4 regions of the Mesorhizobium sp. WSM4810 genome follow, and region 1 is predicted to be linked to each of the others. Evidence: riboswitches for the same ligand, from Rfam matches in the RefSeq annotation. Region 1 holds a riboswitch; each other region holds the start of a gene.
What was found. A riboswitch is a leader RNA that binds a small molecule or an ion and turns the genes downstream of it on or off. The one in region 1 is predicted to bind cobalamin.
Positions count from the first base shown of each region.

Region 2: linked by a shared signal. The riboswitch ahead of metE (5-methyltetrahydropteroyltriglutamate--homocysteine S-methyltransferase) and the one ahead of AC0L3O_RS27365 (ABC transporter ATP-binding protein) in region 1 are both predicted to bind cobalamin.
Region 3: linked by a shared signal. The riboswitch ahead of AC0L3O_RS07900 (CbtB domain-containing protein) and the one ahead of AC0L3O_RS27365 (ABC transporter ATP-binding protein) in region 1 are both predicted to bind cobalamin.
Region 4: linked by a shared signal. The riboswitch ahead of AC0L3O_RS16800 (aromatic ring-hydroxylating oxygenase subunit alpha) and the one ahead of AC0L3O_RS27365 (ABC transporter ATP-binding protein) in region 1 are both predicted to bind cobalamin.

Region 1 covers NZ_JBVVQV010000024.1:101,050-106,276, forward strand. The annotation lists gene AC0L3O_RS27350 (EAL domain-containing protein) at 1-119, opposite strand, end outside; gene AC0L3O_RS27355 (FecCD family ABC transporter permease) at 567-1,583, opposite strand; gene AC0L3O_RS27360 (ABC transporter substrate-binding protein) at 1,613-2,560, opposite strand; gene AC0L3O_RS27365 (ABC transporter ATP-binding protein) at 2,557-3,369, opposite strand; cobalamin riboswitch at 3,457-3,661, opposite strand; partial or broken gene AC0L3O_RS27370 (AraC family transcriptional regulator) at 3,926-4,758, shown strand; gene AC0L3O_RS27375 (bifunctional helix-turn-helix transcriptional regulator/GNAT family N-acetyltransferase) at 4,858-5,227, opposite strand, start outside.
Region 2 covers NZ_JBVVQV010000016.1:45,114-50,340, forward strand. The annotation lists gene metE (5-methyltetrahydropteroyltriglutamate--homocysteine S-methyltransferase) at 1-2,075, opposite strand, end outside; cobalamin riboswitch at 2,191-2,391, opposite strand; gene AC0L3O_RS22040 (adenosine kinase) at 2,779-3,771, opposite strand; gene metK (methionine adenosyltransferase) at 3,880-5,055, opposite strand; gene AC0L3O_RS22050 (serine hydroxymethyltransferase) at 5,110-5,227, opposite strand, start outside.
Region 3 covers NZ_JBVVQV010000004.1:134,710-139,936, forward strand. The annotation lists gene mgtE (magnesium transporter) at 1-307, shown strand, start outside; gene AC0L3O_RS07885 (MerR family transcriptional regulator) at 443-829, shown strand; gene AC0L3O_RS07890 (methyltransferase family protein) at 833-1,339, opposite strand; gene AC0L3O_RS07895 (heparan-alpha-glucosaminide N-acetyltransferase) at 1,336-2,328, opposite strand; cobalamin riboswitch at 2,647-2,855, shown strand; gene AC0L3O_RS07900 (CbtB domain-containing protein) at 2,893-3,072, shown strand; gene AC0L3O_RS07905 (CbtA family protein) at 3,102-3,866, shown strand; gene cobU (bifunctional adenosylcobinamide kinase/adenosylcobinamide-phosphate guanylyltransferase) at 3,889-4,386, shown strand; gene cobO (cob(I)yrinic acid a,c-diamide adenosyltransferase) at 4,388-5,002, shown strand; gene cbiB (adenosylcobinamide-phosphate synthase CbiB) at 5,175-5,227, opposite strand, start outside.
Region 4 covers NZ_JBVVQV010000010.1:118,814-124,040, reverse strand. The annotation lists gene bglA (beta-galactosidase BglA) at 1-203, shown strand, start outside; gene AC0L3O_RS16820 (ABC transporter ATP-binding protein) at 229-1,341, shown strand; gene AC0L3O_RS16815 (DUF680 domain-containing protein) at 1,532-1,768, opposite strand; gene AC0L3O_RS16810 (DUF680 domain-containing protein) at 1,843-2,067, opposite strand; gene AC0L3O_RS16805 (DUF680 domain-containing protein) at 2,135-2,341, opposite strand; cobalamin riboswitch at 2,848-3,050, shown strand; gene AC0L3O_RS16800 (aromatic ring-hydroxylating oxygenase subunit alpha) at 3,164-4,411, shown strand; gene AC0L3O_RS16795 (FAD-binding oxidoreductase) at 4,435-5,227, shown strand, end outside.

The sequences.
Region 1 (5,227 bases):
ATCGTAGCCCTGAGTTCGCGCTCGAGCGTCTCGTACGAGGAGCCCGCCAGTTTCGCCAGCGTGGCAAGCTCGGTCGATTCGGGCGCCTGGGCGGCTTGCCTCGATGATTTCGTGACCAAACACAGTTCCTCCGGTTCGGCGCCTGGCGCAAAGCAAGGAAAGCTCGCTGCAAGCTAAGCGACCGCATAGTGGTCCAGATATACTAATGGCATGTGAACCGGGTCGATGCCGGGGCATGGCGCAGTTCTTGCCTTCTCCCCTTGTGGGAGAAGGTGGATCGGCGCGCAGCGCCGAGACGGTTGAGGGTGCTGGCCGGAGCGCTGTCGGTTCCAAGCTGGAGCACCCCTCATCCGGCCGCTTCGCGGCCACCTTCTCCCACAAGGGGGCCCACAAGGGGGCCCACAAGGGGAGAAGGTGGAGCCAATCTCGTGCAGGCCCATCGCACATGATGGCCGATCCTGCCGGTGAAAATCTCGACGGGCGGTTCGGCGCGCTGCGCCGGTCCCAGAGGTCAGTCCAAAGACTCGGCATTGTGCCAGAAGCCGGCAAGTGTGCATGGCAGCCCATCATGAACGATTGCGAATGAGCATGGTGACCACGAAGAAAGCGCCGACCGAACTGGTGATGATGCCGATCGGCAGTTCCTGCGGCGGCAGCAGCGTGCGCGCCAGAAGGTCGCTTGCCAGCAGCAGCACCGCTCCGAAGAGGGCGCAGCTTGCAATCAGGCGCAGATGCAACGGGCCGGCCAGGGGCCGGGACAGATGCGGGATCATCAGCCCGACGAAACCGATGACACCTGCGACCGAGACCAGGATCGCCGTCGAGAAGGCAGCGACGAGAAACGCCGCCCTGCGCATCCGCACAACCGGCACGCCGAGGCTTTCGGCAGCATTCTCGCCGGCCAGGAAGGCGTCGAGCTTGCGATGGTTCCACAGGCCATAGGCAAGAATGGTGCCCGCGCCAAGAGCAGCCAGCCCGACATTGTCCCATCGCGCCAGGCCGAGCCCGCCCATCGTCCAGAACAACACCGAGTGAGCGGCGCGTTGGTCTCCGGCGAAGACGAGATAGTTGGTCAGGGCGATGAACATGAAAGAGACGGCAAGCCCGGCCAGTATCAGCCGTTCGGGGCCTTGCCCCCTCACCCGCGTAACCAGCAAAAGCACGATGCCGGCGGCCAATATGCCGCCGGTGAAGGCGGCAACCGGCAACGTCCAGATGCCGAAACGGTCGCCAAAAATGGTGATGACGGAAACAGCACCCGCCGCCGCACCGGAGGACAGGCCGAACAGGAACGGATCGGCGAGGTCGTTTCGGGTTACCGTCTGCAGCAGCGCGCCGATGACGCCCAGCCCGGCGCCGACACAGATCGCCATGATCGTGCGCGGCAGCCTGAGATCGACGACAATCTTGGCAACCGGGATCTTGGCGACCGGGATATTGGCGACCGAGCCGGGCACGAGGTCTCCGTCCAGCCCGGCCGCATGTCCGAGCGCAGCAATCACGTCGCTCAACGCTATGACTGTCGATCCATAGGCGATCGACAGCAGAGCAAGAGCGGCGATTGCTGCCGCTCCTGCTGCCATGGCCAATTCGAACGCCCTGTGGCGCAAGCTCAGAAGGCTTCCGGGTGCATCGCGCTGGCGATCTTGCCGATCGCCTCGATGTTGGCGGGTCCGGGGGTCAATTCGGCATAGCGCAGCGCGACGAAGCGCTCGTTCCTGACCGCATCGGTCTCCTTCATTGCCGGATGGACTTTGAGGAAGTCGAGCAGTTTCCTGTAACCGCCGCCGTCCTGGTAGTCGAGCAGGATCAGGAACTGCGGATTGCGGGAAGCGACCGTTTCCCAGTCCGTATTGCCCCAGCTCGTCTGCATGTCGGCCATGATGTTGTCGCCGCCGGCAGCGGCGATCATGGCGCTGGGGATCGCGAACTTGCCTGATGTGAAGGGTTTGTCTTCGCCGGAGTCGTAGAGAAACACCCGCGTCCGCTCGCGGTCGCCGACCTTTGCCGTGATATCGGCGAGTTGCGCTTTCCAGCCTGAAACGAGTTTTTTCGCCTCGGCCTCCTTGCCGAAAATCCTGCCCAGCTTTTCGATGTCGCCGTAGAGCAGGTCCATCGAGGCGGCGGGGCGGTTGTTGTCGAGATGGACGCAGCTTTCCGTCAGCACCAGCGTCTTGACGCCGTGCGGCGCCAGCGTATCGGGCGTTACCTCGCCGCCCGGCTTCATGCCGTAATACCAGCCGGCGAAGAAGAAATCGGGCTCGACCGCGACCAGGTTTTCGAGCGTCGGGTATTTCGGCGCGAGTTCCGGGATCGCGCCCTGCCCGGCCTTGAATTCCGGACCGACCTTGTACCATCCGGTGATGCCGGTCAGGCCGACGATCGACGGTTGCAGCCCCAGCGCGAAGGCCATCTCGGCCATGTTCATATCCTGGATGACGGCGCGCTTCGGCGCGGCGTCGAACGTCAGCGTTGTGCCGCAGCTGTCGACTGTTACCGGGAAAGCGAAGGCGGCCTGGGCAAGCAGCAGAGAGGCAAAAGACAGTGCGAGGCGTTTCACGGGTGTTGCTCCTTGGTTAGATCAGAAGAGGCACGGTTCGGGACTTCGAACACCGTGAGTTCGCGGTCTTCGGTGGGATGGCGCAGCCGAAGCACCTCGACGCCGAAAATCTCGCGGATCAACTGCTTGGTCAGCGCCTCGCGCGGACCGGCGAGTGCCTGCAGGCGGGCCTCGTTCATCACCGCGACCCTGGTGGCAAATGGCGTGACCAGCGACAGATCATGCAGCACCGCCACGACGGTCATGCCAAGCTGCGATACGAGTTCGAGAAGTTCGCTGCGGGCGCGCGGATCGAGATGATTGGTCGGTTCATCGAGGAACAGGATTTTCGGCTCCTGGGCGATGGCGCGCGCCAGCTGGGCGCGTTGCCGCTCACCACCCGACAGCGAGCCGATCGTGCGGCCGAGCAGCGGCAGCAGGCGGGTTCTGCGAAGCGCTTCGACGACAACGTCGCGTTGCTCGCTCCTGCGTCGCAAGCCGGCATGCGGGACCCGCCCAAGTCCGACGTAGTCGATCACGGCAAGCCGCGGATCGGGTTGATCGGTCTGGCCGACGACCGCCATGTGCAGCGCCCGCTCGGCGGCCGAAAATGTCTCCAGCCGGCGTCCGGAAAATCTCACATCTCCCGCGCTCGGACGCAGCGTGCCGCATAGCATGCGCAGCAGCGTCGTCTTGCCGGCGCCGTTGGGACCGATGATGGCGAGGCGGTCTCCCGCCGCGACCGAAAGGCTGACCGCACTGACCAGTCGCTGGCCATTCGCCGTGGCGCTCAGTTCACGCGCTTCAAGAAGAGGCTGGCAGGCGTCCAACTTACCGTCACTTTCTCAATGGCGACGGAAGGAAGCTGGACCGGCCGACAAGACCGATGTCCACGTCTCCTCCCGGCACACCCCGTCCGGTCAACTCGTGCGATGGCAGGTCTCCTGGCTCGCGGGTCCTTGCGCCATCCTGCCTTCCCAGCCTTGCCGGCCAGTGGCATTTTCGGATTTTGCTCGCCGCTTACAGTTGCGGGGGCAGCCACGGCCTCGATCCGAAGGTCTCACCGTGTTCCCTTTTCACCCCTCGCCTTTCGGCTTGGGGACCATCAGTCAGCCACCCTAGTTTTCCGCCAATCCCAGCGCAATAAGCTTCCGGGGTTCGGAGTGCCCCGCGAGCAATGGTCTTGTCAGAGAGGATACTGAATTTCGTAATGTAATAACGTTACTAATTAAAAGACAACGCCTGCTCCTGTCAAGCCCTTCGCCCGACGCGTTCGACTTGCCGACCAGCGTCGCTTTGCGCGGTGCGCAATTTCGATCAAACTGCCTCCATCAGGACGCGGCACTATGAGCCGGCCAAATGCACAGTCCCACAGCAAGGAGCCATATGAACCCGACCGAGAGAGCGCTGTGGTTCGTCGAAAGCCATCTGCCGGAAGCCATCTCGCTCGACGATATCGCCAAAAGCAGCGGCGTGTCGCGCTTTCACGTGACGCGGGCTTTCGGCGCGGCGACCGGCCGTTCGGTGATGGGCTACCTGCGTTCTCGCCGCCTGACCGAGGCGGCGCGCAGGCTCGCCGCCGGCGCACCGGACATCCTCTCGGTCGCGCTCGAGGCCGGCTATGCCTCGCATGAGGCTTTCACCCGCGCCTTCCGCGACCAGTTCGGCACCACGCCGGAACTGGTGCGCGCGCAAGGCTCACTCAAAAACGTCGATCTCGTGGAGCCGATCCTGATGGACCAGTCCTTCCTCACCAATCTCGAGCCGCCGCGTTTCGAAACCAGCCGGCCGTTCCTCATCGCCGGTCTTGGCGAGCGCTACAGTTGCGAAACCAGCGCCGGCATCCCGATGCAATGGCAAAGGTTCGGCCCCTATGTCGGCAACATTCCAGGCGAGGTCGGCGACGTCGCCTATGGCGTCTGCGTCAACGGCGACGATGCAGGCAATTCGACTATATCGCCGGCGTCGAGGTGTCCGATTTCTCGGACCTGCCGAAGGAGTTTTCGCGCGTACGCGTGCCGGCGCAGAAATACGCCGTGTTCGCCCATCGCGACCACATCTCGACCATCCGCCGCACGGTCAACACGATCTGGAACAAATGGCTGCCGGCCTCCGGGCACAAGATTGCCGACGCGCCCGAATTCGAGCGCTACGGCCCCGAATTCGATCCGCGCAGCGGCAATGGCGGGCTGGAAATCTGGATACCGGTCAAAGGGTGAGGAAGGGCCAGTTTTCAACTTGTGTTGGAGACTAGTGTCGAGGCGCTCCGCCTTATCTTGCCTTCTCCCCTTGTCCCACAAGGGGAGAGTGGAAAGACGCTACAACTCCAGGTTCCAGTTCTGGCCGACCAGATCCTTGCCGAAGGCATGGTGGCGCTCCTGATTGGCCAGCTTGAACCCGGCCGCCTCGTAGATGCGGCGCGCTGAAGTGAGCACGTCGTTGGTCCACAGCGTCAATTTCTTGTAGCCCTTGGCACGGGCAAAGCCGATGCATTCCTCGACCAGCCGCCTGCCGATGCCGAGACCGCGCGCCGAGCGCTCGACATAGAGCAGGCGCAGCTTCGCCACCGCGTCCGACTGGCGCACGACGAAGACCGAGCCGACGACTTCCCCTTCCCGCTCGGCGATCCAGCTGCGTTCCCATTTCGGATCGTAGGATTTGACGAAAGCGCCGAGGATTTCGGCGACC
Region 2 (5,227 bases), on a different contig from region 1:
AGTTCCATTTTGGAGCGCGACGTCTCAATCGAAATCACGTCCGCGTCCAGTTCAGCGATCGAGTCGATGATCTCATTGAACTCAGAATAGCACATGTGGGTGTGAATTTGGGTCGCGTCCGCTACACCCGTTGAAGCGAGCCGGAAGCATTCGACAGCCCAGCCGAGATAATGTTTCCAGTCGGACTTCCGCAGGGGCAAGCCTTCGCGAAACGCGGCCTCATCGATCTGGATCACCCTTGCGCCAGCTCTTTCCAGGTCGGCCACTTCATCGCGGATGGCGAGCGCGATTTGGCGGCAGACCTCGGCGCGGGGTACGTCGTCGCGCACAAAAGACCAGTTAAGAATGGTCACTGGGCCTGTGAGCATGCCCTTTACCGGCTTTTTCGTCAGCGACTGGGCAAATTGCCACCAGAGGACCGTCATCGGATTGGGCCGCGATACGTCGCCGAAGATGATGGGAGGGCGCACGAGCCGGGAGCCGTAACTTTGCACCCAGCCATGCTGGGTGAAGGCGAGGCCGGACAGCTGCTCGCCGAAATGCTGCACCATGTCGTTTCGTTCGAACTCGCCGTGTACCAGCACGTCCAGCCCGATCTCCTCCTGCCAACGCACAGCCGCCTCAGTCTCCTTCTTCAGGAAGGCCTGGTAGTCGACATAGCTCAGCCGGCCCTTCGCGTGAGCGGAGCGCGCCCTGCGCACCTCGTGCGTCTGCGGGAAGGACCCGATGGTCGTCGTCGGGAACGGCGGCAGGCGGAGCGTGTCGGCCTGGACTCTCGAGCGCTTGGCAAATGCGCGCTTTCGTTGCTTCATGACGCCGTCAATGCTGCTAATTCGACCGTGGACGAGCGGATCATGGACCTTTGTAGACATTGCGCGCGCGGCGGCCGCCTCGGCAGAAGCTTTCAGTGAGCCTGCTACGGCCTCCCTGCCTTCGGATAAGGCTTGGGCCAGCACGAGCAGCTCTTCAGTCTTCTGGGCGGCGAATGCCAGCCACGAACTGACGTCCACATCCAGCGCGGTCTCCATCCGCAGGTCCATCGGCACATGAAGCATCGAGCAGGAAGGCGCAATCTCGACGCGATCCAGCGGCCAGCCGGCAACGACCGGCTTGATGCGGTCGAGAATGGCAGCCAGGTTCGCGCGCCAGACGTTGCGGCCGTCGATCAAGCCAAGTGAGAGCACCAGATCCTTCGGTGCGAGCCGACCAACCGTCTCCAACTGCTCGGGAGCGCGCACGAGATCGAGATGTAGGCCCGCCAGGCGCAGCGAAAGCGTGGTCTCGAGATTGTCCCCGAGCGGCCCGAAATAGGTAGCCAGCATAATTTTCAACTTGGGCGCGGCTTTCGACAGCTGGCCGTAGGTGAATTCGAAGGCAGCTCGTTCGATCGGGTTAAGATCGAGCACAAGCGCCGGCTCATCAATCTGCACCCAGTCCGCCCCCGAGAGCTCCAGCGTCCGCAGGAGTTGCTCGTAGACGGGCAGCAGCCGCGGTAGGAGCGCTATCGGATCGAAACCCTGGTCGGGAGACTTCGCCAGCTTGAGGAAGGTGACCGGTCCAAGGATGACCGGGCGTGTATGGATGCCAAGCTCTTTTGCCTCCAGAAAGTGATCGACTGGGTTCGTCGACGAGAGCGCGAATGTCTGATCCTGGCTCAGCTCCGGCACGATGTAGTGGTAGTTAGTGTCGAACCATTTGGTCATTTCCATCGCGGTTACGCGCTGCCCCTGAACTGCATGCCCGTGACTGGCGTGTCCACAACCCGCAGTATCGCCTTGCGTCCCGCGCGCCATCGCGAAGTAGATGTCGAGCGGGACCTCGCCGCCCGTCCAGCCGTAACGAGCTGGCACGGCGCCGACCATTGCTGCGGTGTCGAGCACATGGTCATACAGTGAGAAGTCGTTCGACGGGATTTTCGACACGCCGCGGTCGTGCTGCTCGCTCCAGCTGGCGGCACGGAGTGCCTTCGCCGTCGACAGAAGGTTGGCAGCAGAAGATTTTCCGGACCAGTAGCTTTCGAGCGCGAATTTCAGTTCTCGCCGGCGACCGACACGCGGCATGCCAAGCGTTGCTATGGGAACTTGCTGGGAGACATTCATTCCATACCCCGATGGTTGCGGCGGGGACAAGGAAGGCGCTAGCAGGCCGGCATAAACGCCGAGCTGCCGCGGCCACCAGACACCCCGCCCGTGGACGTTGTTTACCGTGGCAGGTCTCCTGGCTCGCGGGTCACAGCCTCTGCCCCGTCTTCCCGGGGCAGTTCGCCCCAGTGACATTGATGGGTTTGGCTCGCCGCTTACAGTTGCGGGGGCAGCGCCGGCATTGCACCGGCTTCCCTCTTAGCTCTGCTACGGCAACGCCTAGCGGAGAACCACGACACGCGGACAATCGCAGCAGCCCGCTTTGTTGTCAATGAGGTATAAAGAAATGTTTATGTGTTTATGTGAACTGTTCACCTGCGGCTCCCAATTCGGAGGTCGCCGTAGAGCTGAGCCTTCTGCGCCACTCTCCGGTGTGCGCAGGCTGTGCCTGGCCGCTCGGGCAATCTGCCATTTGTACGATCCCGTCCCAAAACGACTTCGTCAAAAATGGCGCGTGTTGGCCATTCATGATCGGGCAGTACTGGCCCGAAGTGCGACAACGTTCCTGAGCCTCAACAACCAGAAATTTGGAGAAAAACCGCCATCCTTCTCGGACTGGTACGCGTTCGATTTACACGCGCTCGTCTGGACAGCCTGCACAACAGGAAGGTGGGCAACACGTGGCGGAAATGCCGCCCTACAGCGAACCCGCCTGTTCAGCCTCGCGGCGCAAATTCTGCCGGGGTCTGGGGCCGATCTGCTGGATCACCAATCCGGCCGCCAGTGAGCCAAGGTCGCCGCAGGTCTGCAGGTCGCGGCCTTGCGTGTAGCCATGCAGGAAGCCGGCGGCATAGAGATCGCCGGCGCCTGTCGTGTCAACCAGTTCCTTGATCGCGGTCGCCTTGATCACCACGGTCTCGCCGCCGCGCACGATCACCGAGCCCTTTTCAGAACAGGTCACGGCGGCGATCCTGCAATCCGTGCGGATCTGCGCCAGTGCCTCGTCGAACGAGGCGGTCTGGTACAGCGACTTGATCTCGTGGCTGTTGGCAAACACGATGTCGACGGTGCCCGAGCGCATCAGCTCCAGAAACTCCTCGCGGTAGCGGTCGACGCAGAACGAATCCGACAATGTCATCGACACTTCGCGCCCGGCTGCGTGGGCGAGCTTCGCCGTCTGCCGGAACGCTTCCTTGGCGCGCGGCGGGTCCCACAGATAGCCCTCGAAATAGGTAACGGCGGCGCCCGACGCCTTGTCCGCCTCGACATCCTCCGGACCGAGCTCGACGCAAGCGCCGAGATAGGTGTTCATCGAGCGCTCGCCGTCCGGCGTGACGAAGATCATCGAGCGCGCCGTCGGCGGTTCGCCATTGAGCGGCCTGGTGTCGAAGGCGACGCCCTGGGCGTGCATGTCATGGGCGTAGATCTCGCCGAGCGTGTCATTCGAGACCTTGCCGAAGAAGGCGGCGCGGCCGCCGAAGCTGGCGACGCCCGCCGCCGTGTTGCCGGCGCTGCCGCCGGAGGCTTCGAGGGCCGGGCCCATGCGGCTGTAGAGCAGCTCGGCGCGCCTCATGTCGATCAAATTCATCGCGCCCTTGATGATGCCGTTCGTCTCAAGGAATGCCTCGTCGCACTGGGCGATGATGTCGACAATGGCATTACCGATACAAAGCACGTCATAGTCCAGCATCTATTCATATCTCCGCCAAAAACCCACCCTCTGCCGCGCCGGGCGCGGGCGGGTTTTTGCAGGTGTGGAATGGAGTTGCCGTATGCCGCTGCATCCAACATCGGCGCATCACGCTGCTGCCGGTCCTGCCTCACGCAGCAGGTCCTCAGCTCTGTCCGTCCTTTCCCACGTGAACTCCGGCTCTTCGCGGCCGAAGTGTCCGTATGTCGCGGTCTTGCGGTATATTGGGCGTAAGAGATCAAGCATCTTGATGATGCCTTTCGGTCGGAGATTGAAAAGCTCAAGAACGACGCGCTCGATCCTTTTTTCGTCGATCTTTGCGGTTCCGAAGGTATTGATCAGGATAGACACCGGCGCGGCCACACCGATCGCGTAGGCAAGCTGAACCTCGCAGACATCCGCAAGGCCGCTTGCAACGACATTTTTTGCGACGTACCGCGCCGCATAGGCGGCCGAGCGATCAACCTTGGACGGGTCCTTGCCCGAAAAGGCGCCGCCGCCGTGACGCCCCATCCCACCGTAGGAATCGACGATGATCTTGCGTCCGGTGAGCCCGCAGTCGCCGCGCGGCCCACCGACCACGAACCGGCCTGTTGGATTGACCAGGAACCTTATCCCCGTCGTATCCAAGTCGTGGGGCAAGACCGGCCTTATGATCTCCTCAATGACGCCTTCGCGGACTGTGGCTTGTGAGACCTCCTCGTCATGCTGCGTCGACAGGACTATGGTATCAAGCGCTACCGGGCGCAAACCCTCATAACGGACCGACACTTGAGATTTAACGTCCGGGCGAAGCCAGCCAAGGCGTCCGGTTTGGCGCACCTCTGCCTGTTTTTTTGTCAATTCGTGAGCGAGTTGGATTGGCAACGGCATCAATGTTTCGGTCTCGTTGCACGCGTACCCGAACATGAGGCCCTGATCCCCCGCTCCCTGCTCGAGATCCTGCCCTCGTCCCTCGTCGACGCCCTGGCTGATGTCAGGCGACTGCTCGGTCAAGGCCAAGATCACGGCGCAACGCCGGCCGTCAAAGCCGATCGCATCGTCGTCATATCCAATGTCCAAGATGATATCGCGGGCAACTTGGCTGTAGTCGATCTGCGCGTCGCTGGTGATCTCGCCAGCCAGAACGACCATCCCTGACTTCACCAACGCTTCACAAGCAACACGAGCCGTAGGATCCTTGCGGAGGATCGCATCGAGGACGCCATCTGAGATATTGTCGGCCATCTTGTCGGGATGTCCCGCGCCGACGGATTCGGAAGAGAACACGAATTGTCTGGTCATGGAATGTCCTCGCTTCAAACGTTGGAATTGGATGTGACAGTTGATCTGGCCGTCTTACCTGTCGGAGATGCCAGGCACGTCGAACGCAGCGCAGAAGTCGGCAACGTCTCTGCGCACCCTGGCATGCACGTCCGAATCATCGGGCTGGCGACAGACCAGGTCGATGAAAGCG
Region 3 (5,227 bases), on a different contig from region 1:
CTACAATGCCGGCCGCATCATCCGCCGCGAGATGGGGGTGGGCTTCATCAACGGCATCATCTTCGCCATCCTGATCGGCATCGTCGCCGCCGCCTGGTTCCGCGATCCCAATCTGGGCGGCATCATCGCCGCGGCGATGATCATCAACATGTTCGTGGCCGCACTTGCCGGCATCCTGATCCCGCTGCTGCTCGACCGGTTCAAGATCGACCCGGCCGTGGCTTCGGCGGTTTTCGTCACGACGGTTACCGACGTTGTTGGCTTCTTTGCCTTTCTCGGCCTCGCCACATGGTGGTTCGGCGTGTGAGCGACGCCACTCAATTGACTTTTACGTAAATGCCATGCGAGATTTTGGAACAGCCTCTGGCCGATTCTGACACGCGTGCGGATAGCGAGACCGCATGGTTGGAACTCGCAGCGCGGCCGGGCATTTGGAGTGATGATGCGGGAATATTATTCGATAACCGAACTGACCCGCGAATTCGATGTTTCGACGCGGACGCTGCGCTTTTACGAGGACGAGGGGCTGGTGCAGCCGGTACGGCGCGGCCGCACGCGGCTGTTTCGCCCGTCGGACCGGCACCTCATCCGCCAGATCATGCGCGGCAAGAGGCTCGGCTTTTCGATCAACGAGATCCGCGAAATCATCCAGATGTACAAGGAGCCGCCCGGCGAGGTCGGTCAGCTCAATCTGATGATCAAGCGCATCGAGGAAAAGCGCGAGGATCTGCGCCAGAAGCGCCGCGACCTCGAAGAGACCCTGGCCGAACTCGACCAGGCCGAAGAGTCCTGCGTCGAGCGGCTGGTGGAGCTTGGCGTCAACACCTGAAGCTCAAATCCAGCGCCGCACCCTTTTCGCGTAATCCCGGTATTTCTTGCCGAATTTCGTTGCCAGAACTTTTTCCTCGCCCTCGATCGCCATTTTCTGCGTTGCGAAGGCGGCGATGATCGCCAGCGGCAGGAACCATACGTTCCCCGAGATAAGGGCAACGCCGATCATCAGCAGCGTGTTGGCCAGATAGATCGGATTGCGGCTGACGGCGAAGGGGCCCGATGTAACCAGATGGTCCGGCACGGCGTTCGGGTGGAGCGTCGTCTTTGCCCGGATCATGATGCGGATCGCCGTGAACCAGAGTGCGACGACGCCGAACAATGCCACCCAGCCGGCCGCGAACAGGATGTCGCCCAAAAGGCCGCCGATCCATGGCAGCGGATAAAGCAAGCCAAGCGCGATGCTGACGGCGATGGCCGCGACATAGATCAGCGGCGGCCACGGTATAAACCCCGGTTTTTGCTGTCCCGGTTTCTGTTGGCCCGGTTTCTGCTGATGGTCGGTCATTGTGCTCCTCCCTCCATCAAAGTGCCGTCGGCCTTGGCAGTGCAGGCGCCGGCGAGTTCGTCGAGACGCGCCTTCCATTCAGCAGCCTGGTCGTTGCGGTAGAGCCGATCAAGCGTGGCCTCGCCCTCGAGCGTATCGAGCATGCAGACACAATAGCTGCTGCAGAACTCCGTGTCGCGCGATTGCTCGCACGATGCCTGGCATTCTTTTAGGAAGGTGACCTGCCTGGTTTCGACGGCTGCCGGCATGACTTGCGAAGTCAGCCAGACCGAGCCGATCAGCACCGGCTGGTGGATCAGATAGAAGGCGAGGCTGTGCCGGCCGATAAAGACCAGCGGATTAGTCCAGCGGCCGGGCGCCAGGCCCGCCAGCCGCGTCAGCACGCCGGAGGCGAAGGCAAGCTTTGCCGCTGCGATGCCGACAAGCACAGCGCCGAACCATGGAAACAGCGGGACATAATCGTTGGAGCGCGGGTTGGTTGCCGACAGGCCGACCCACCACAGGGCCGGATGATCGAAGATCCCGGACCTGAGGTAGAGCGGCGCGGTGATGACGAAAGCTGCGACAACCAGCGTCACCAGCGCCGGCAGCCGCAGAAACGCCAGGCCGAGCAGGCTGGCGAGCGCGATCTCGTGCAGGATGCCGAAGAAGATGAAACTGTCGGGTGTGGCAAGCCTAGTGGCGGCCGATATGGCGAGCGCCGCCCCGCCGACCATGGCGAAGCGTTTCCAGAAGCCGTTCCAGCGGATTTGCTTGCCATGGGCGAGGAACAGGCTGACGCCGACCAGGAACAGGAAGGTCGAAGCGATGCAGCGCGCGTAGAATTTCCACCAGCCAAAGGCGGTCAGGCCGGGATCGGTGTAGCCGAAGAATTCGAGATCCCAGGTGAGATGGTAGCTCGCCATGGCAAGCAAAGCGATGCCGCGGGCGACGTCGATGGCGATGATGCGCCTGGATCGGTCCTGAACGGCCGGCGTAGGAATGGTCATGGTCTCGCAATTCTGATTCAGTGCTGCAAGACGATTATCATGGTTGCCCCGGACAAAAGAAGACAGGCGCCGTTCCTTCTTCCTTCTCCCCTTGTTGTGGGAGAAGGTGGATTGGCGCGCAGCGCCAAGACGGTTGAAGGGGTGCTGGCCGGAGCGCTGTTGGTGCCAAGCTGGAACACCCCTCATCCGACCTCGCTTCGCGAGGCCACCTTCTCCCACAAGGGGAGAAGGAAGAGCCCACGAGAAACGATTACCTTGACGGCGCATTCGCGCTGCTAGCTGGCGGAATTTGGTTTGCCGGGCGCGGCGATTCTGCCTATAGTCGCAGCCGTCGTCGGTTCCGTTTTGGAACCAAGAGGGAATGCGGTAGGGGCAAATTCGCCCGATGCCGTGGCTGCCCCCGCAACTGTGTGCGGTAGTCCTCTCCATATGCCACTGAAGATTTTCTTCGGGAAGAGCTTCTTCGGGAAGGTGGGGAAGGGCGCTGATCCGCGAGCCAGGAGACCTGCCGGCGACAGGAGAACTGACTTCTATGCCCTCGGGTGGAGGGCGAAAGGACAAGACATGAATACCGCTTCCGTCTCGCTCGGCGCTTCCGTCTCCTCGCAGTCGCGCTTTGTGCAGTTGGCGCTTGCTGCATTTCTCGGCGTTTTCGTCATGGGCTTTGTCGGCTTCTCGCATATCGATGCGGTCCACAATGCCGCTCACGACTATCGCCATTCGATGGGCTTTCCATGCCACTGACGGGGGGCCACTGACGAGGGGCTGACACCATGACACTGTTTCGCAACGTCGTGTTCATCGCGGCGATGGCAGGGCTTGTGGCCGGCGTCGTTCTCGCCTGCATGCAGGCCTACGCCACGGTGCCACTCATCCTCAAGGCGGAAGTCTACGAACAGGCCGGCGGTGGTCACACGCATGACCATGGTTTGGCGCCGGCCGCAGCAGGCAGCAATGCCATGAGCAGCGCCGTGCCGGCTGAAGCAGCCACCGCGGAAGAGGAAGGCTGGGCGCCGGCCGATGGCTTCGAGCGCTTCGCCTTCAACGTCGTTGCCAACGTCGTCACCGGCATCGGCTTTGCGCTGATCCTGGTCGCCGCTTCGGAATTCGCCGGCGGCATCGGCAATTGGCGACAGGGCCTGTTCTGGGGCCTTGCCGGCTTCGCGGTGTTCACGCTGGCCCCGAACCTCGGCCTGCCGCCCGAACTGCCGGCGATGCCGGCGGCCGATTTCGCCCAGCGCCAGATCTGGTGGACGGCGACCGTGGTGGCGACGGCTGCCGGTCTCGGGCTGCTCGCCTTTCGCAAATCGCTGCCGCTGGCCCTTCTTGCCGTAGCGTTGATCGTCGCGCCGCATATTGTCGGCGCGCCGCAGCCCGAAAGTTTCGAATCGCCGATCCCGGAAGGCATGCACCACCAGTTCGTGGTGGCGGTGACGCTGACCAATCTGGTGTTCTGGCTGGTGCTCGGCGCTGTCGTCGGCGTGGTGCGCGGCCGCTTGACCGGCGCCGCAACCGGCCTGCGCGACAGCCTTGCCTGATCGCGCTGCTCCAGGCAGCAAGCTGACCCTGGTCGTCGGCGGTGCACGCTCGGGCAAGAGCGCGCATGCCGAAAGCCTGGTGACGGCCTGTCCAGCGCCGTGGACCTACATCGCCACGGCGCAAGCCTATGACGACGAGATGCACGAACGCATCGCGCTGCACCGAGCGCGGCGTTGCGACGGTTGGACGACGATCGATGCGCCGCTCGATCTCGTCGGCGCGATCGGGGCGCTGCCTGACGGCCGGCCTGTCCTGATCGACTGCCTGACGCTGTGGCTGTCCAACCATATGCTGGCCGAACGCGACATTGAGGCCGAATGCCGAGGGCTGGCGGATGTGCTGTCGCGGCCGCGCGGGCCGTGGTTCGTGGTTTCCAACGAGGTCGGCCAGGGCATCGTGCCTGACAATGCGCTTGCCCGCCGGTTTCGCGATGCCGCCGGCCGGCTCAACCAGCAGGTCGCCGCCGTCGCCGGCACGGTGCTGCTGATGGTGACGGGACTGCCGCTCAAGGTGAAGTGATATGACCGATATCGATGACAGGGACGAGCAACGCCACCGCGCCAAGATGGCCAAGCGCAAGGCGGTGCAGGACGCCGAGGTCGCGGCCAAGACGGTCGAGAAGGGACTGCTGATCGTCAACACCGGGCCAGGCAAGGGCAAGACCACCGCCGCCTTCGGGCTGGCGCTGAGGATGCTTGGCTACGGCAGGCGTGTCGGCGTCGTCCAGTTCATCAAGGGCAAATGGCATACCGGCGAGAAGGACGCCTTTGCCGCTTTCGGCGACCGGGTCGTCTGGCACACGATGGGCGAGGGTTTTACCTGGGAAACGCAGGATTTGAAGCGCGACATCGCCGCCGCCGAGGCTGCCTGGGCCAAGGTGCTCGAGCTAATGGCCGATCCATCGATTAGCCTTCTGGTGCTCGACGAGTTGAACATCGCGCTGCGCTACGACTATCTCGATCTCGACACGGTGGTGGCGGCGCTGAAGGGCCGCCGCGAAAACCTGCATATCGTCGTCACCGGCCGCAACGCCAAGCCGGCGCTGGTCGAGGCGGCCGATTTGGTCACCGAGATGGGCGTGACCAAGCATCACTTTTCCGCCGGCGTGAAGGCGCAGCAAGGCATAGAGTTTTGAGGTTTTGCCCGCCACTTCTCCTTCTCCCCTTGTGGGAGAAGGTGGATTGGCGCGTAGCGCCAAGACGGTTGAGGGGTGCTGGACGGAGCGCCGTCGGTACCAAGCTGGAACACCCCTCATCCGGCCGCTTCGCGGCCACCTTCTCCCACAAGGGGAGAAGGGGAGGCCGCAGTCACGCAACGATGACGATCACCGACAGCAAGCCGAACAGTCCCATCAGCAGAA
Region 4 (5,227 bases), on a different contig from region 1:
GCCAGGGCGATACGGTCGCCTTCACGCGCCGCGAGGGCAATGAGCAGATCGTCTGCGCCTTCAATCTCGGCAGCCGACCGGCCGAAGTCAATCTCGGCGGACGCTCGCTGCAGCCCTTGCCGGGCCACGGGTTTTCGGAACAGACTGACGCCGGCTTTATCCGCCTCGGCGGCTACGGCGCCTGGTTCGGGCGTATCGATTGAATTTGCAGTTCACTGGAGGGAACCCATGGCCGATGTCACGCTAAGGCAAGTGAAGAAATCATACGGCAATCTCAACATTCTCCACGGCATCGACCTCGACATAAAGTCGGGCGAGTTCATCGTCTTCGTCGGCCCTTCGGGCTGTGGCAAGTCGACCTTGCTGCGGTCGATCGCCGGGCTTGAGGAAATCACCTCCGGCGAGCTCAAGATCGCCGGCGAGGTGGTGAACGACGTGCCGCCGTCGAAGCGCGGCATCGCCATGGTGTTCCAGTCCTATGCGCTCTATCCGCACATGACCGTCTACGACAACATGGCGTTCTCGATGAAGATCGGCAAGGAGAGCAAGGCCGAGATCGACAAGCGAGTGCGCCAGGCGGCGGAAATCCTGCAGCTGACCAAATATCTCGACCGCCTGCCCAAGGCGATGTCGGGCGGCCAGCGCCAGCGCGTCGCCATCGGCCGCGCGATCGTGCGCAACCCCAAGGTCTTCCTGTTCGACGAGCCGCTGTCGAACCTCGACGCGGCCCTGCGCGTCGCCACCCGCATCGAGATCGCCAAGCTCAAGGAATCGATGCCTGCTACAACGATGATCTACGTCACCCACGACCAGGTCGAGGCGATGACGCTGGCCGACCGCATCGTGGTGCTCAAGGAGGGCCATATCGAGCAGGTCGGCACGCCGATGGAGCTCTACAAGAGACCCGGCAATCTGTTCGTCGCCCAGTTCATCGGCTCGCCGGCCATGAACATCCTGCCGGCGACGATCGACAAATCAGGCAACCCGACCATCGTCAGCCATGTCGGCGGCCGCAAGGCGACGGTGCCGATCGCCACGCCGGCCTCGGCGACGGGCGCTTCGGTGAGCTTCGGCGTGCGGCCGGAGGATCTGACGATCGCCACCGGCGCCGATTATCTTTTCGAGGGAACAGTGGACTATGTCGAGCAGCTCGGCGAGGTCCAGCTCGTCTATGTCGACATCGGCCGCGCCGACCTGCCGCTGGTGACCAAGCTGCCAGGCAATGTCGAGGTCAAGCGCGGCGCTGCGCTGCGGTTGAATGCCGATGCCGGCGACCTGCATATTTTCGATGCCGACGGACATTCATTCACGCTCCACAAAGCGGAAGCAAAGGCAGCCTGAGAGGCGGCAGCCGAACTGATGGAGTTTGGTGACCCAAAAACAAGAGCGGCGGGCAAAGCCCGCCGCTCTTGTGCGTTCCGGTCGCTGTTAGAGCGACGTGCGTCCAAGTGGACGCACAAAAGTACGCTCTAACACTTTAACGCTGCGCATCGTGCTTTCCGAAAATCGAACCGATTTTCGGGCCGATGCGCTAGCGGCCGAACAGGCTCCGGTCGCTGCCCTGCGGGGCGGACTTCTGTAAGTCGCCCGACGAGTTGAGCAGCTTGTAGACCGGCGAGCCGGTATTGCGTACCGAAGACGTCTGCGTGTTGTCGACGTTGATGGTCGCCTGCTTGTTGATGTCGGTTCCGCCAAAGTTGTCGCTACCGGCAAAAGCGCTGCCGGCAGCAATCAAAAGCGCGGCAGCGGTAAGAACGATCTTCTTCATTTTCAAAACTACTGGATTTTCTTGGTTCCACCAGCGCGGCGGGCAAATGCCGCCGCCGCTGTTGGAACGAACTGTTAGTTGTTGCCGAACAGGTTACGGTCGCTGCCGTTGACGGGTTTCTCGTCAGCCGGAACCGGATTCTGCGCCGAAGCCGAATTCCGAATCGAAGCCGTGTACGAGTTGCTGTCGACCGCGGCGGCCGGTTGGTTGGCACCGTTCGATCCAAAGTTGTCGCTGCCGGCAAAAGCGCCGCCGGAGACCGCCACAATGGCTGCGGTGGCAAGAATGAGCTTCTTCATTTCAAGTACTCCTGAGTTCCTCAGATCCCGAGCGGCGGACCGCCACTTTGCTGTTTGGGACCAGCTGTTAATTGTTGCCGAAAAGGTTGCGGTCGGCGCCCTGGCCAACGGGCTGCTTTTCAGCGTGAGCCGGCGTCTGGACAGAGGCCGTATACGAGCTGTCGATCGCAGCAGTCGGCTGGTTGGCGGCGTTGGACCCATAATGGTCGCTGCCGGCAAAGGCGCTGCCGGTGATGGCCAGAACGGCGACGGTAGCAAGAGCGATCTTTTTCATTTTTAGGACTCCAGTATCTTAGTCTTCCGTCCGGCTAGCGGCGTGTCTTGGGAGGATGCGCGTCGTTCGGACAGCCCCGATGTGGGAAGGCCATTCGGCGGATTCCAATCACGAAGTTGTTCCATGTGGACCAAGAATCTACACCTTGAAATTGTACCAGAGGCATCTACTACCATGGTTTTATGGTTTGTTTTCAATATCTTATTCAAAATTAGCCATTCATGATTTGACGGATTGGCGAATTTGCGTTCACAGCGTGCTGCACGCATTGTCAACAGAAACGAACCGTTCGGTTCGATTTTAGAAGCGGCTAATAGTCACTTTTGTAAACTGTTATCCTTCCTGATCTCCGCCGCGGGTCGGATTCGATGTCACGGCAGAAGACAGTGGCCGCCGAAAAAGTGGTGTTTCAGCCCTGCAGATATAAACCTGCTGGTTTCGCCCGCCGTGTCGCGCCGCATGGATACGATGTCGCTTTCATGCCGACAGTCAGCCGGCCGGCATGATTAGATCACGCCATCTCAGGTGCCGCTTGGTGACGACGAAGCGGAGAATTGGGAAGCCGGTCAGAACCCGGCGCTGCCCCCGCAACGGTGGTGGAGTTCAAGTCGCAACGGGAGACCACTGGGCCACAAGCCTGGGAAGGTGTCGCGATGAGTCCGCAAGGACACTCCAGAGCCCGGAAACCAGCCCGAGATTTTTAGACTCGACTGATCGCGGTGGGCGGTCAAGAGGTGGATGATGCATCTCCGGCCCTGTCGCCGGCGTGCAAGCGGTCCTCCCTCCATCACCACCAGTTCAGTCCTTACACGAGGACAGGACATGGACGCGCGCAACGACATGCTGAGGCTCTTGCACGGCCGTAGGCAAGGCTATTCGCTCGAGCAGCCCTTCTACACCGATCCAGATTTCTTCAAGCTCGACATGGAGCTGATCTGGTATCGCGACTGGCTGTTCATCGGCCACGATTGCGAGTTGCCGAAACCTGGCAGCTACATCACCGCCCAGATCGGCGACTATCCGGTCGTGCTGGTCCGCGACCAGCAAGGCAAGATCAATGCCTTCCACAATTCCTGCCGCCATCGCGGCAGCCGTGTCTGCAATGCCGACAAGGGCACTGCGGCGAAGCTCGTCTGCCCCTATCACCAGTGGACCTACGAACTGGACGGCCGGCTGTTGTTTGCTCGCCAGATGGCAGACGGCTTCGACAAGAGCCAGTTCAGCCTGAAGCCGGTGGCTTGCGAAAGCGTTGGCGGCTACATCTTTATCTGCCTGGCCAACGAGCCGGCCGACTTCGCGCCGATGCGCGCCATGATCGAGCCTTACCTCCTGCCGCACCGGCTGCGCGAGGCAAAAATCGCCTTCGAATCGACCATCGTCGAGAAGGGCAACTGGAAACTCGTCTGGGAGAACAACCGCGAGTGCTACCATTGCGCCGGCAACCATCCGGAACTCTGCAAGACATTCCCGGAAGCGCCGACCGTCACCGGCGTGCAGGGCGCCGACAGCGATCCGGAGATGCTCGCGCACTGGGCGAAATGCGAGGCGGCGGGCTTGCCGAGCAAGTTCCGCATCGATCCTGCCGGGCAGTATCGCGCCACCCGCGCGCCGCTGCTGCGCGACGCCGTCAGCTATACAATGACGGGCAGACGCGCGGTGAAGAGGGGCCTTTCCGACAGCGTTTCCACCGACCGTATCGGCTCGCTGCTGCTCTATCACTATCCGACGAGTTGGAACCACATCCTCGGCGATCATGCCGTCACCTTCCGCGTGCTGCCGATCAGCGCCACGGAAACGGCCGTCACCACCAAATGGCTTGTCCATAAGGACGCGGTCGAAGGCGTCGACTACGACCTCGCCGAGCTTACCCATGTCTGGACCGAGACCAACGACCAGGACCGTCGCATTGTCGAGGAAAACGCCTTCGGCGTCCTGTCGCCGGCCTATGAGCCCGGCCCCTATTCGGAACTGCATGAGGGCGGCGTCATCCAGTTCGTCGAATGGTACGCCTCCTTCATCGGGCCGCGCCTTGCCGAAGCCGGGCGGCCGGCGCTGCGCAGCGTCGCCTGAACGAGGTCAAGGGGATGAATGCGATGTCGGACCTTGGCCTCTACCGCCATCTCGACGAGATGGCGCCCTGGAACGACAGGCTCCAGGTGCTGGAAGTCATCGGCGTCAGCGACGAGGCGCCTGACGTGAAGACCTTCACCTTCCGCTCTGACAACCAGACCTGGTTCCGCTACAGACCGGGACAGTTCGTGACGCTGGAACTGCCGACCACCGAGGGCCCGATGATGCGGACCTATACGCTGTCGTCCTCGCCGTCGCGGCCGTTCTCGATCGCGGTGACGGTGAAAGCGCAGGCCGGCAGCCTCGGCACCCGCTGGATGTTCGACAATCTGACACCCGGCGTTCACGTGAAGGCCTATGGGCCGGCGGGCGACTTTTCGCTGCACAGCCATCCAGCGGCCAAGTATCTGTTCATTTCGGCCGGCTCCGGCGTGACGCCGATGATGTCGATGCTGCGCTGGCTGAACGACTGCGCGCCATGGACAGATGTCGGCTTCGTCAACTGCGCGCGAAAGCCCGAGGAGATCATCTTCCGCAAGGAGCTCGAGCTGCTCGGCAGCCGCATGCCGGGCCTGACGCTCGGCTTCATGATCGAGGAGCGGTCCAGCCGCGAGGGCTGGTTCGGCCATATGGGCCGGATCGACGCGATACGGCTGCCGCTGCTGGCCCCCGATTTTCGCGAGCGCGAAATTTTCTGCTGCGGCCCCGACCCGTTCATGCGCGCCGTGCGGCAGATGCTGGAGGCGGCCGGCTTCGACATGGCCAACTACCATCAGGAGAGCTTTGCGGCCCCGGCGGTGGAGGAAATACCGGCCC